One region of the Streptomyces sp. NPDC031049 genome, then DNA from elsewhere that is predicted to be linked to it. Evidence: riboswitches for the same ligand, from Rfam matches in the RefSeq annotation. Region 1 holds a riboswitch; each other region holds the start of a gene.

Region 1 (4,730 bases):
CCGCCACGGCCACAGGCGTCCCGGTGACGATCGCCAAGGCCGACGGCAACCCCGTCAACGCGGCCTCCATGCTGGCCGTCCTGGGCCTGGGCGCCCAGGGTGGCGAGGAGATCGTCCTCGCCTCCGACGCCGAGGGCGCGGACGCCGCCCTGGACCGTCTGGCGAAGCTGGTCTCCGAGGGGCTCGAGGAGCTTCCGGAAACCGTCTGAGCGCCTCCTCGCGCTCGAACGGTGCCGGTTAACGGTGCCGGATATCGGCACGCACCGCCGAAGGGCTCGCCCGAATCACCGGGCGGGCCCTTCGCTTTTTCTTTTCCCCGCGCGCCACCACCGGGCGACAACAATTGATTTCCGGCAGCACGAAGAAGCCCCCTCGAAAGGGACTCTCTTTGTATACGGCGCCGCCGTTAATTCCGCAGGCCCGGTGTGTTTACGGCACGTTGCGGACTTCTCACACCGGCCGTCCGCTCACCGCCCGGGGCGAACCGCAGCCGGTGCGCCGACGACGACCGTTCGGCGTGCAGCGCGGTGAGCGCCCGCGCCCGCTCGCCGTCGCCTCGGGCCACGGCGTCGACGATCGCGCCGTGCTCGGCCCAGGCCTCCACCGGCCCGGCCGGGGCCTCCACCGCGTACATCCAGGCGATCTTGTGCCGCAGCTGGGCCAGCACCGCGACCAGCGCGGGGCTGCCCGAGGCCTGGGCGAGCGTCTCGTGGAACCAGCCGCCCAGGGAGCGCAGGTCGTCGCTGGTGCCCTGCCGGGCGCGGGCCTGCCCCAGCCGGACCAGGCCGCGCAGCACCTTGAGGTGGGCGTCGGTGCGCCGCTGGGCGGCCCGTGCGGCGCCGAGGGGCTCCAGCAGCAGCCGCATCTCCAGCAGGTCGGCGGCCTCCTGCTCGGTGGGTTCGGCCACGCACGCGCCCGCGTGCCGCCGGGTCACCACGAAGCCCTCGGCCTCCAGGGTGCGCAGGGCCTCGCGCACGGGGACGCGGGAGACGCCGTAGCGGCGCGCCAGGAGTTCCTCGGTGAGCCGGCTGCCGCGCTCGTAGACACCGGCGACGATGTCGTCCCGGATCGCCGTGCAGACCGAGTGCGCCGGAATACGCATGACCCACCTCCGCGATGGTCCCGTGCAACGCCGATGATTGACACGTGTTTCCGTGACTCTATGGCAATGGGCCAGGAATTCCGATGGCGGCTGGAATTCATGACCGTTTTTTGGACAACCGGGCGGGCCGGCCGGGTACGCGAAAACGCCGAAAGCCCCGGAGCGGTCCGGGGCTTTCGGCGGTGCGTCGCGCGCGGGACGTCAGATACTGACGCCGTGGGAGCGGAGGTAGGCCAATGGGTCGATGTCCGAGCCGTACTCCTGGCCCGTGCGGGCCTCGAAGTGCAGGTGCGGTCCGGTGGAGTTGCCGGTCGAGCCGGCGAGCCCGATCTGCTGGCCGGGGACGACCGCCTGGCCCACCGAGACACCGATGGACGACAGGTGCCCGTACTGGGTGTACGTCCCGTCGTGCATCCGGATCACGACCTGGTTGCCGTACGCCCCGCCCCAGCCGGCCTCGACGACGGTGCCGGCGCCGACCGACCGCACGGAGGTGCCGGTCGCGGCGTGGAAGTCGATGCCGGTGTGGCTGCCGGAGGACCACAGGCCGCTGGTGGCCCGGTAGCCCGTGGAGACGTAGGAGCCGCTCACGGGGGCGACGTAGGTGGTGAGGCGCTTGCGCTCGGCCTCGCGGGCGGCGCGTTCCTTGGCCTCGCGCGCCTTCTCCGCGGCCACCTGGGCCGCCTCGGCCGCCCGCTGACGCGCGGCCTCCTCGGCCCGCTTCTCGGCGGCGGCCTCTTCGGCGGCCTGCCGCTGCGCGGTGGCCTGAGCGTCGATCTCCTCGGCTATGGAGTCACCGATGGTGACGACCGGGGTGATGCCGGTCTGCTCGGGGACCGGCTCGACGGCGAGCGCCGGGGCCGCGAGGGTGCCGACGACTCCGGTGGTGGTGAGGGCCGCGACACCCGCCGCGCGGGCGGTGGTGCGCTGCATCCGGCTGGGCCGGCGGTGCTTCCCGGTGGCGCGCGTGAACGCCATGAACAGGCTCGTCCTTTCCTTCCCTCTCGCCTACCGGGTTAGCTGACGGGTTCGGAGCAGGAAGGTCTCCTACGGACCCCCCTCGCTGTGCGCGCGGGCGTCCGATTCACCCCAAGGGACTGGTGGGTCCCCGGCTCCCCTGGCTCGCGCCGTACGGGGACTCGGCGATGGCTGCCCGGCGCCGCGGGTGCGACGCAACTGCCTGACGAACAGCCCGGAAGACGCTAAGGCGGAGGACTTTCAATTCCCAAACGGAACTGCGGTTTTGTAGCACACACCACAGGCCAGACAGGCATCTCTACCGCAATTCCGACATACTTGCGACGCGCTTGCCACGGGTGCCTCCGCGCGCACGTCCGACGGACAGGGCCCCGGTGACGCTCGCGTCACCGGGGCCCCACGCGTGTGCGGCTGATCGCCCGTCTACTCGGCGGCCACGACGGTGACTTCGCCGATCCCGAGGGCCTCGACCGGCTTCTTGATCTGCGCCGCGTCGCCGACGAGGACCGTCACCAGGCGGTCCACCGGGAAGGCGTTGACGACCGCCGCGGTGGCCTCCACCGTGCCGGTGGCGGCGAGCTGCTGATAGAGCGTCGCCTGGAAGTCGTCCGGCAGGTGCTGCTCGACCTGGTCGGCGAGCGTGCTCGCCACGGCCGCCGCGGTCTCGTACTTCAGCGGGGCGACCCCGACCAGGTTCTGCACCGCGACGTCGCGCTCGCCGTCGGTGAGCCCCTCCGCGGCGAGCGTGCGCAGCACGGTCCACAGGTCGGCGAGGGCCGGACCGGTGTTCGGGGTGTCGACGGAGCCGCTGATGGCGAGCATCGACGCGCCCGTGCCGTCGGGTGCGGAGCGCAGGACCTGGCCGAACGCCCGCACGCCGTAGGTGTAGCCCTTCTCCTCGCGCAGGACGCGGTCCAGGCGGGAGGTGAGCGTGCCGCCCAGGCAGTAGGTGCCGAGCACCTGGGCGGGCCACACGCGGTCGTGCCGGTCGGGACCGGTGCGGCCGATCAGCAGCTGGGTCTGGACGGCCCCCGGGCGGTCCACGATCACGACCCTGCCGGTGTCGTCGGCGACCACCGGGGGCACCGGGCGCGGCTCGGCCGCGGAGCCGGTCCACGCGCCGAGCGTGTCGCCGAGCAGCGCGTCGAGGTCGATGCCGGTCAGGTCGCCGACGACCACGACGGTGGCCGTGGCGGGGCGGACGTGCCGCTCGTAGAAGGCGCGCACGGCCGCGGAGTCGATGCCGGCGACCGTCTCCTCGGTGCCCTGGCGGGGCCGGGACATCCGCGAGTCCGCCGGGAACAGCTCCTTGGACAGCTCCTTGGCGGCCCGGCGCGAGGGGTTGGCCAGCTCGTGCGGGATCTCGTCGAGGCGGTTGCGCACCAGCCGCTCGACCTCGCTGTCGGCGAACGCGGGCGCCCGCAGGGCGTCGGCGACCAGACCGAGGCCCTTGGCCAGGCGGGAGGCGGGGACCTCCAGGCTGAGCCGGACGCCGGGGTGGTCGGCGTGCGCGTCGAGGGTGGCGCCGCAGCGCTCCAGCTCGGCGGCGAACTCCTCGGCGGAGTGCTTGTCGGTGCCCTCGGAGAAGGCGCGCGCCATGATCGTGGCGACGCCGTCCAGGCCGGCCGGCTCGGCCTCCAGCGGGGCGTTCAGAAGCACCTCGACGGCGACGACCTGCTGGCCGGGGCGGTGGCAGCGCAGGACGGTCAGGCCGTTGCCGAGCGTGCCGCGCCCGGGGGCCGGGAACGCCCAGGGCTTGGGGGCGCCCGCCTGCGGCTGGGGGTGGAAGTCCATGGTGGCGAGCTGCTCGGTCACTGGGCCGCCTCCTCGTTCTCGGCACCGGCGGCTTCGGCGGTTTCGGCTTCGTCGGCTTCGGGTGCGGTCGGCTCGTAGACGAGCACCGCGCGGTTGTCGGGGCGCAGGCGTGCCTTGGCGACCTCCTGGACCTCCTCCGCGGTCACCTCCAGGACCCGCTGGACGGCGGTGAGGGCGAGCTGCGGGTCGCCGAACAGCACGGCGTAGCGGCACAGTTCGTCGGCGCGGCCGGCGACCGTGCCGAGCCGGTCCAGCCACTCGCGCTCCAGCTGGGCCTGGGCGCGCTCCATCTCCTCGGGCGTCGGGCCCTCCTCGGCGAAGCGGGCCAGTTCCTCGTCGATGGCGGCCTCGATGACCGGCACCTCGACGTCGCCGGAGGTCTTCACGTCCAGCCAGCCGAGCGACGGGGCGCCGGCGAGCCGCAGCAGGCCGAAGCCGGCGGCCACGGCGGTGCGGTCGCGGCGGACCAGGCGGTTGTAGAGCCGGGAGGACTCGCCGCCGCCGAGGACGGTGAGCGCCAGGTCGGCGGCGTCGCACGCGCGTGTGCCGTCGTGCGGGAGGCGGTAGGCGGCCATCAGGGCGCGCGCCGGGACCTCCTCCTCGACGACCTCGCGCAGCTGCTCGCCGATGATGTCCGGCAGGGAGCCGTCGCGCGGGGCGGGCTTGCCGTCGTGGCCGGGGATGGAGCCGAAGTACTTCTCGATCCAGGCCAGGGTCTGCTCGGGATCGATGTCGCCGACCACCGACAGCACCGCGTTGTTCGGCGCGTAGTAGGTGCGGAAGAACTGGCGGGCGTCCTCCAGGGTCGCCGCGTCCAGGTCGGCCATCGAGCCGA
Region 2 (4,730 bases), on a different contig from region 1:
GGTGCGGGCGGCACACCGGCGGGCTCAGGAGGTCCCCATGGCAGGCGAACCGTCGTTCTTCGAACTGGGTGTGGCGGACCCCGAGCGGGGGCGCGCCTTCTACGGCGCGCTGTTCGGCTGGGACCTGGAGCCGGGCCCCGCGGGCCGCGGCTTCTCCATCGGCACCACCGGACTTCCGGGCGGGATGCACGGCGGCGACCCCGCGGCGTCCCCCTGTCTCTTCTTCCGGGTCGACGACCTGGACGCCGCCGTGGCGAGGGTGCGCGAGCTGGGCGGGTCGGTGCAGGACGTGGGCGAGGAGGGCGAGGAGGACGCCGCGTCGGAGGCGCGGTTCGGCCGCTTCACGCTCTGCCGGGACGACCAGGGCTCGTGGTTCGGGCTGCACGAGCCGCCCGCGGGCCGCTGAGCCGGTCTCCACACCGTCGGCTTGCCGGCGGACCGTTGGAGACCACGTGCCTGGGCCGGCCGAGTCCTGCGCGGCCGTGCTGCTCGCCGCGGGCACGCCGGGAAAGCGGGCCGTGCTCCCGGGCGCGCGCGTGGTGCTGCGACAGCCCGCGGTCACCGCACCGCTGGAGGGCCGGGCGAGCGACATCGCCATCCGGGCCGACGAGTTGACGCGGGTCCGCGCCCGGCTGGAGGAGATGCTCGTACGGCATACCGGCCGCACCCTTGAGCAGGTGCGCGCGGACCTCGAGAGGGACACGGTCCTCGACGCCCGACAGGCGCTGGAGTACGGCCTGGTGGACCACATCGTGGACCGGCCGCCCGGGCGTGCGCCCCGCCCCGGGCACGAGGTGAGCCGCCGACGCCCCAACGGGTCGCCCTGCCCCCGGAGAGCGGCAGTTGACGCATCCTCGGGTCCCGTGGGCCGGGGCGCCCCGCGGCAGCGACGAAACGGACCAAACGGCTGACCCTCTTTCGGCGTAGAAATATCTAGTTTTTCCGGGGCATCCGGGTTGCGTCCCCCGCCCGGCCAAGCGTCGGCGCCGGCCCCTTCGTTGCTGGTCGAGCGGTCCTCGGGGACCCCGCCACCACTGCGACCGCCCCGGCGTCCACCCGAACGGGCGAGCGGTGAGTAACAACACATATCCCCGGTTCCGTTGGGATTTTCCGACTTCGGTGGAGCAAGATCCGGACTGACGACAAGCCCCCGCCGCAGCGGTGGGGCGGTCCGGGCGGACGCCGAGTCCTGCCGCCGTCCGGACGACCGGTCGACAGGAGTGGATCGGCAGGAGTGGAGGACCCGAGCACGACGGGTCGCCGGAACGGCCGCCTCCGTGGTGGAGGTGCCGGACCGAGCAGCCCTTGGGGTGAAGCCGCAGTCATGCGGCCGGGCAACTTCGCCAGCCCGAATCCGACAGGTCATCCTTCACAGGCGGCTGACGAAGGGTTGCGCATGACCGCGCTCAATCGTGTCCCGTCTCTCATGGCCCGGGCCGGTACGGCCTCGGCCCTCACCCTCGCCGCCGTCGGCGGCTCCCTCGTGGTCCCCGGCGCCGCCTCCGAGGCCGCCGCCGCGAGCCACGCCACCAAGGCGCTGAACGTGGCGGCCTCCAAGAAGGGCTCCCCGTACCAGTACGGGGCCACCGGGCCCCACCGGTTCGACTGCTCAGGGCTGACGCTCTACTCGTTCAAGAAGGCCGGCAAGAAGCTGCCACGCACCGCCGCCCAGCAGTACAACAAGACCCGCCACATCTCCGCGAAGAACCGCAAGGCCGGGGACCTGGTCTTCTTCCACTCGGGCCGGAGCGTGTACCACGTCGGGATCTACGCCGGGAAGGGCAGGATCTGGCACGCCCCGAAGACCGGGGACGTGGTGCGGCTGCAGAAGATCTGGAGCAAGAGCGTCTGGTACGGACGCGTCAAGTGACCTGCCGCCGCCCGAGGGGGTGACGGTCACTCACGCCACCGGTCACCCCCTCGGGCGCGCGGCCCGGTCCCGTCCAGGGCAGCTCGATGGAGATGGTCTTGCCGCCCTCCCGCGTGGGCCTGATCCGCAGCTTGCCGCCGCACTCCGCCGTCAACCAGCGGATGATCACCATGCCCCGGCCGTTGTCCTGCTGGACGGCGGCCGGCAGCCGTTTGGGGAAGCGGGGGTGGCTGTCGGTGACGCCGACGCGCAGCCGCTCGTCACGGTCGAGCGCGAGGTCGACCGTGAAGGTCGGCGACTGCCCCAGCGTGTGCTGGACGGCGTTGGTGGCCAGCTCGGACACGATGAGCCGGATGGTGTCGGACACGTCCGTGTCCGCGGGCAGACCCCACTCCGCCAGGGTTCCCACCACGTAGGTGCGGGCGGCGGAGACCGAGGCGGGATCGCTCGGCAGAGTGACGGATGCTTCCAGATGGTCTGCCATGGCGACGTCGCCCCTTTCCCACGGGACCGGAGTCCGACACGGAGCGGATGGTTCGAGTACGGTCCCGGACTGGTGCTTCGCCCGCCAGACTGCCATCACCACACCGGTGAAGGGTGGCGATCCGCCAAGATATGCATATATCTGTCGCTCGAAGCGGTGAACTCTGCGACGGCAGACCGTATTTGGGCGGCTCATCAGGAGTAGAGGAGTGGCCCATGCAGCACGGTCCCGTGGTGCGCCGCCGGAAGCTGGGTGCCGAGCTGCGTGCGCTGCGCACCTCGGCCGGCATCACCAGCGGTGAGGCGGCGCGGCTGGTGGGCTGGCACCAGTCGAAGGTGAGCCGGATCGAGACCGGCACCAGCGGGACGAAACCGGCCGATGTGCGGTTACTGCTGGACGCCTACGGCGTGACCGACGCCCAGTTGCGGGAGCTGCTGCTGATGCTCGCGGGAGACGGCGGGGACGGCGGCCGGCACGACTGGTGGCACGCCTACCGCGGGGTGCTGCCGCCCACCTATCGGGACTTCATCAGCCTGGAGTCCCAGGCGAGCGCCATGCGCACCCTGGAGACGACGGTCGTGCCGGGGCTCCTCCAGACACCGGAGTACGCCCGCGCGGTGACGCGGGCCGCCGTGGACGGACTGCCGGAGGAGCGGCTGGACGCCCTGGTGGAGGTGCGGCTGGCCCGTCAGGTGGTGCTGCGGGAGGACCCGCCGCTGCGGCTGGACGCCGTGCTGGACGAGGCGGTGCTGCGCCGCGAGGTCGGCGGACCCGGTGTGATGGCCCGCCAGTTGCAGCGGCTGGTGGCGGCGGCCCGGCTGCCCCATGTGCGGCTTCAAGTGCTCCCGTTCGCCGCCGGGGCGCACATCGGCGTCACCGGACCTTTCGTAATCTTCTCATTTTCGAGCACTTCTGATCTGGACGTGGTTGTTCTCGACCACTTGACGCGTAGCCTTCATCTCGAACGGAAAGAAGACCTAGAGGCCTACACCGAGGCCTTCAACGCCCTTCGCAATCACGCCCTTTCGCCCGACGACTCGTTGGATTACATCGCCGCGACAGCGGCCGGCGCGTAAGGAGGCCACCATGACCGCACTGCCCAGGAACGTCACCTCCAGTACCCGACTGCACGGCGTGCGGTGGCTGCGCAGCAGCTACAGCACCGGAGCCAACAACTGCGTGGAGACCGCCCGGCCGGCGGCCGGCCCCTGGGCCGGACTGCTCGCCGTGCGCGACTCCAAGGACCCGGCCGGACCCGCGCTGCTCTTCTCCCCCGAGAGCTGGACGGAGTTCACCACCGGCCTGCGCACCCGCTAGGACAGGACGACAGCCACCGGGCGACGCACGGCCGTGCCCCGCCGACTCATGGCCGCGTTTCGCCGATCACCCGTACAGCGCGTTCGATCTGGTCCCCGGAGAGGTCCGCACGGGCCGTCAGCCTCAGCCGTGACACACCGTCGGGCACGGAGGGCGGACGGAAACAGCCCACGGCCAGGCCCGCGGCGCGGCAGTCCGCCGCCCACCGCACGGCCCCCTCCGGGGAAGGCGCGCGCACGGACACCACCGCGGCGTCGGGGCGCACCGCATCGAAGCCCGCGGCCGTGAGCCGTGCGTGGAGTTCGGCCGCCACCTCGCGGGCCCGGGCCGCCCGCCCGGGCTCGCGACGCAGCAGGCGCAGCGCCGCGAGCGCCGCGCCCGCCGCGGCCGGGGCCAGGCCCGTGTCGAAGATGAACGTCCGGGCGGCGTTGACCAGATGGTCGATCACCCGAGCCGGTCCGAGCACCGCGCCGCCCTGGCTGCCGAGCGACTTCGACAGCGTCACCGTGACGACGACGTCGTCGGCGCCCGCGAGTCCCGCCGCGTGCGGCGCGCCCCGGCCGCCGTCACCGAGCACCCCGAGACCGTGCGCGTCGTCCACCACCAGCCCGGCGCCGTGCTCACGGCACACCGCGGCCAGCGCGGCCAGCGGGGCGGCGTCGCCGTCGACGGAGAAGACCGTGTCGGAGACGGCGATCGCCGGTCCGTCGTGCGTCCCCAGCGCCTTGCCCACGGCCTGCGGGTCCGCGTGGGCCACGACCTGGGTGGTGCCGCGGGCCAGCCGGCAGCCGTCGATCAGGGAGGCGTGGTTGCCCGCGTCGGAGACGACGAGGGAGCCGTGCGGGGCCAGCGCGGTGACCGCGGCCAGATTGGCCGCGTACCCGGAGGAGAACACCAGCGCGGCCTCGGCACCGCAGAACGCGGCCAGTTCGCGCTCCAGCTCGGTGTGCAGCTCGGTCGTCCCGGTGACGAGCCGGGAGCCGGTGGCGCCGCCGCCCCAGACGCGCGCGGCCCCGGCGGCGGCCTGGGTGACCTCGGGGTGCCGGGCCAGGCCCAGGT
Region 3 (4,730 bases), on a different contig from region 1:
CACAACCTGCTGTTCTCCTTCGCCTGGGGCGCCTGCGCCGCCGCGCTGATAGCGATCGTCGCCAACAGTTTCGCGACCCGCTGGATAGCCACCGCCACCGCCGACCCGACCGGCGCCGACACCCTCGGCGCCACCGTCATAGCCCCGGTCGTCGAGGAGACCGCGAAGGCCGCAGCGGTCCTGCTGGTCTTCCTCTTCCGCAGACACCACTTCACCGGCATCCTCGACGGCGTCGTGATAGCCGGCGTCACCGCCACCGGCTTCGCGTTCACCGAGAACATCCTCTACCTCGGCACCGCCTTCGGCACCGACCAGCTCACCGGCGGCCAGGGCATCGCCTCCGTCACCGCGGCGACGTTCTTCGTCCGTGTCGTGATGTCGCCGTTCGCCCACCCGCTCTTCACGGTCCTCACCGGCATCGGCTTCGGCATCGCCGCGATCGCCCCCGCCGCCTGGCGCGTCCGCCGTCTGCTGCTGCCATCGGCCGGCCAGCTGCTCGCGATGGGCCTGCACGCCCTGTGGAACGGCTCGGCGTCCTTCGGCGAGTACGGCTTCTTCGCCGTGTACGCGGCCTTCATGGTCCCGGTGTTCGGGCTGCTGACCTGGCTGGTGATCCGGACCCGGCAGCGGGAGCTGCGCACGGTGCGGACCGAGCTGCCCGTGTACGTGGCGGCCGGCTGGCTGGCACCGGCCGAGCCGTTCGCCCTCGGCTCGATGCGCGCCCGCCGCATCGCCCGCGAGTACGCCCGCCGCCACGCCGGGAAGGCGGCGGCACGGGCGGTGGCGGAGTACGAGGCGCACGCGACGTCGCTGGCCCTCCTCCGGCACCGGGTCGGCCGGGGCGGGGCCGGCGCCGACTTCGTCGTACGGGAGGGCCGGCTGCTGGAGGAGCTGTGGCGCCGCAGGGAGGCGGCCCGCCCGGCGCTGGACTACGCGGCACGGGCCACGGCGCCTCCGGTGCCGGTGCTGACGGCCCACGCCCTGCACTGGCCGGCGTACGTCCCGCATGCGCCGTATGCAACGTATGCACGGTATGCACCACACGGAGCGTATGCCTCGCGTGCACCGCATGCGCCCTACGGCCCGTACGGGCCCCCGCCGGCCTCCCACCAGCCGTACCGCCCGTGAACCGGAACCGGCAGCCCTGACGTCGGGGGGTTTGCCGTCAGGACCGCCGGGGTTCGGTGCGGGGCGGCCGTCAGGGGTTGAGGCCCTTGCTCCGCAGCCAGGCCAGCGGGTCGACCCCGCCGCCGTCCGCGGTGTGCACCTCCATGTGGAGGTGGGCGCCGGTCACGTTGCCCGTGGCGCCGACGCGGCCGATGACGTCTCCGGTGGTGACCTTCTGGCCGACGCTGACGCTGATGGAGGACTGGTGGGCGTACCAGATCTCGGTGCCGTCGTCGAGGGTGAGCACCGTCTTGTAGCCGTACGACCCGTCCCAGCCGGCCGACGTGATGGTGCCGCTGTGGACCGCCTTGAGCAGCGTGCCCGTGGGGGCGGCGAAGTCGAGGCCCGTGTGGTAGCCGGAGGACCAGTAGGCGCCGGCCTGACCGAAGGTGGAGGAGATGGTGTACGAGGAGGTCGGCAGCGTGTACTGCTTGGCGAGCTGGGCCAGCCGTTCGGCCTCGGCCTTCTTGCGGGCCTCCTCCTCGGCCTTCTTCTTGGCCGCGGCGGCCTTGGCCTCGGCCTCCTGAGCCGCCTTCTCGGCGGCCTCCGCGGCCTTCTTCTCGGCGGCGGCCCGGGCCTCGGCGGCGGCCTTGCTCTCGACCTGCGCCTGCTGCTGCTCGGCCTGCGCCAGGATCCGCTCCCGCAGCGACTCACCGGCGTCGGCGGCGCCCTCCTCGGTGTCCGCGGACGACGCCACGGCGACGTTGCTGAGCGGCGTCGCGGAGCCCTCGGGGGCCTTCTCCTCGTCGGAGATGAGGGAGCCGACGTTCGGCAGGTCGGGCATGGAGATCGACACCGGCGGCTTGCCGGTCTGCGCGCTGGCCATACCGCCCGCGCCGACGGCCGCTATGACACCGACGCCGAGGACGGTGGAGCTGCGGGCGAGTCCGCCGCGCTGCTTGGCGACGCGGTGCCGGCCGCGGACGGGGCGGACGGACTCCGCGGTGGGGTTCCACTCCTCCCACGGGCCCTCGTCGCGGGTGGGCGCGCCGTAGGCGAAGGTGTCGCCGTCGCGCTGGCTGGGCACGAACGGGGCCTCGGGGGCAGGCCGGTTGGACGCCACGTGGGCGTACTCCTTTCCTTCCTTCTCCGCCTACCGGGTTAGCTGACGGGTTCGGAGCAGGAAGGTCTCCTACGCGCGTAAACGGGCCGTGTCTCCACGGCGGCATACGCCCGATTCACCCCAAGGTGGTGGTTCCCCGGTTCCTGTGCATCTCTGCGCAGGATTCGGCGCGTGCGCACGGAGCCGCCTTCTGTGACGGCTGGGACGACCGCGCTGCGTTATCGAACGTTAATAGACCCGGGGCTCTTATTCCAAGCCGTTCCTCTTGATCATTAACGATTTCGGCACGGACGCATGCCTCACGACCGGCGAAAAACGGGCGACTTGACCGCACCTCAGCCCGCCCTCGCCCGCCATCCTTCACCCCTCGACGCCTGACGGTATATCAGTTGTTATGCGGAGGGCGCCTGGCCGGTCACCGCTCGTGACAATGATCAAGGGCGGTGCGGCCGGCGCACCGCGAGCAGCGCCATGTCGTCCGCCATGCCACCGCCCGCATGCCGGCGCACGTCCTCGGCGAGCACGTCGAGCAGCTCGACGGGGTGGCCGAAGACGCGTCCGGCGAGCCGCTCCCGGGGATCGTAGAAGGCACCGCGGGCGTCACGGGCCTCGGACAGCCCGTCGGTGTAGAGCAGCAGCGTGGCCCCGCCGGGGAAGCGGGCCTCCTCCGCGCGGTCGGGCCAGACGCCCAGTTCCCCCATGCCGAGCGGCAGGGCGGCGTCGCGGGCGGTCAGGGTGCGCAGGGCGCCGTCGGCGTGCAGCAGCAGCGGTGGTGGATGGCCTCGGTTGACCAGGCGCACCACGCCGTCGCCGTGCGGGAGTTCGGCGAGGACGGCGGTGGTGAAGCCCTCGAAGTCGTCCAGCCCTTCCCGGCGGGCGCCCTCGCGGGCCAGCGCCCGCTCCAGCCGCTGCGCGACCGCCTCCAGCGTGGCCTCCTGCTCGGCGGCCTCCCGGAACGCCCCGATCACGACGGCCACGGCCCCCACGGCGCCCATGCCCTTGCCGCGCACGTCCCCGACGATGAGCCGGACGCCGTGCGGGCTGTCCTGCACGGCGTACAGGTCGCCGCCGATGAAGGCGCCCGCCTGGGCCGCCTCGTAGCAGGCCGCGATCTCGAAGCCGCCGATCCGCCCGGCGGGCTCGGGCAGCACCGCCCGCTGGGCGGCCTCGGCGATCTCACGGGCGGAGGCGAGCCGCTCGCCGGTGCGCCGGACCAGCGCGTTGACCAGGACGGCGAGGACCGCGACCGTCGCGATCGTGACGAGCTCGGTCATCGAGTCGATCTGGTGGGCGACGCCGAGCGTGAGCTGCAACGTGACCACCACGGCGACGGTCGCGATCCCGGTGAGCACGGTGCCGCGCCGCGAGTAGAGCGGGGCCGCGGTCAGGGGCGCGGCGGTGTAGAGGGGGCCGGCGGTGAAGTAGCGGGGGGTGAGGAGGTCGTACACGGCGCCGACGGCGATCAGCAGCACCGGGAGCAGGCGCACCAGCGTCCGCACGGCGGGCCGCCGCCGCCACGGGGCGCCGGCGGCGGGTACGGGCGGCGGATGAGGGCCGGGGCCGGACCTGCGGCCGGGATCGTGAGCCCCTTCGTGAGGCCTTGCGTACGGACGGCCGTACGGCCTCTCGTCCGGCCCCCCGTCCAGATCACCAGGCCGCACCAACTCGTCTCCCGCCACGCGCACGTCCATGCCGCTTGCCGTCCCGCCCGTCCAGGTTTGCCGGACCGGGGGCGGGGAGCGAGCGGTGAGGGCCGACCGGATGACGCACCGACGCCGAACGCACCGACGGCCGGAAACCCTGATGGGTCCCGGCCGTCGGCCTTCAGTAGCGGGGACAGGATTTGAACCTGCGACCTCTGGGTTATGAGCCCAGCGAGCTACCGAGCTGCTCCACCCCGCGTCGTTGTGTCACCAGCATACGTCATCCGCGGGACCCGAAGCACACGGGTTTCCCGTGACCTGCCCCACCACCCCCGCAGGCCCCCTGTCACCGCCCCGGATTGTCCGCGTGGGTCAGCGTCTCCCAGGAGACGAAGAGATCGTCGGTGCCGGCCGGCCGCGTCTTCACGGCGAGCTTGTGCGCGTCGGGGACGGAGTCACCGAGCCGGTTCTCCAGGTGGTTGAGGAGCACCTCCAGGTCGGGTCCCATGTTCCGCTCGACCTTGCCGCCGCACAGCCACTTCGGCGCGGAGCCGGCCAGCTGGTGGCGGGCGTGCAGGGCGAGCGCGGCCTTCAGCCGGTCCTCGGCCTCGCCGTACAGGTCGACGCCCTGGTGCCACGCGGTCTCGGCGATGTGCGCGGCGGCGGCGATCGAGTAGCCGACGTGCGCGAAGTTGCGGCACGTCTCCTGGGTGACGCCGTCCTTGTACACCGTCTGGCCGAACCAGTACGACGCCAGCTGCTTCGGCGTGGCGATGGTGCTGCCCGCGGGGGTGAGCGGCAGCTTGCCGTCCTTCTCCAGGTAGAAGTAGGCGGGCACCCGGTCCCGGAAGCGCTCC

Evidence for each region. A riboswitch is a leader RNA that binds a small molecule or an ion and turns the genes downstream of it on or off. The one in region 1 is predicted to bind cyclic di-AMP.
Region 2: it holds a riboswitch for cyclic di-AMP, as region 1 does, so the genes downstream of both, ACZ45Q_RS19965 (C40 family peptidase) here and ACZ45Q_RS28505 (M23 family metallopeptidase) in region 1, are expected to answer to the same signal.
Region 3: it holds a riboswitch for cyclic di-AMP, as region 1 does, so the genes downstream of both, ACZ45Q_RS22005 (M23 family metallopeptidase) here and ACZ45Q_RS28505 (M23 family metallopeptidase) in region 1, are expected to answer to the same signal.

Annotation. Positions count from the first base shown of each region.
Region 1 covers NZ_JBVIGC010000020.1:114,484-119,213, reverse strand. Annotated here, with positions in the region: gene ACZ45Q_RS28515 (HPr family phosphocarrier protein) at 1-209, shown strand, start outside; gene ACZ45Q_RS28510 (GntR family transcriptional regulator) at 407-1,102, opposite strand; gene ACZ45Q_RS28505 (M23 family metallopeptidase) at 1,304-2,080, opposite strand; cyclic di-AMP (ydaO/yuaA leader) riboswitch at 2,093-2,257, opposite strand; gene ACZ45Q_RS28500 (M16 family metallopeptidase) at 2,504-3,874, opposite strand; gene ACZ45Q_RS28495 (M16 family metallopeptidase) at 3,892-4,730, opposite strand, start outside.
Region 2 covers NZ_JBVIGC010000011.1:128,715-133,444, forward strand. Annotated here, with positions in the region: gene ACZ45Q_RS19955 (VOC family protein) at 38-406, shown strand; partial or broken gene ACZ45Q_RS19960 (ClpP family protease) at 448-803, shown strand; cyclic di-AMP (ydaO/yuaA leader) riboswitch at 1,249-1,393, shown strand; gene ACZ45Q_RS19965 (C40 family peptidase) at 1,397-1,870, shown strand; gene ACZ45Q_RS19970 (ATP-binding protein) at 1,863-2,354, opposite strand; gene ACZ45Q_RS19975 (helix-turn-helix domain-containing protein) at 2,570-3,430, shown strand; gene ACZ45Q_RS19980 (DUF397 domain-containing protein) at 3,441-3,671, shown strand; gene ACZ45Q_RS19985 (8-amino-7-oxononanoate synthase) at 3,718-4,730, opposite strand, start outside.
Region 3 covers NZ_JBVIGC010000013.1:16,318-21,047, forward strand. Annotated here, with positions in the region: gene ACZ45Q_RS22000 (PrsW family intramembrane metalloprotease) at 1-1,128, shown strand, start outside; gene ACZ45Q_RS22005 (M23 family metallopeptidase) at 1,199-2,230, opposite strand; cyclic di-AMP (ydaO/yuaA leader) riboswitch at 2,243-2,410, opposite strand; gene ACZ45Q_RS22010 (PP2C family protein-serine/threonine phosphatase) at 2,665-3,729, opposite strand; tRNA gene ACZ45Q_RS22015 (tRNA-Met) at 4,059-4,132, opposite strand; gene ACZ45Q_RS22020 (alginate lyase family protein) at 4,220-4,730, opposite strand, start outside.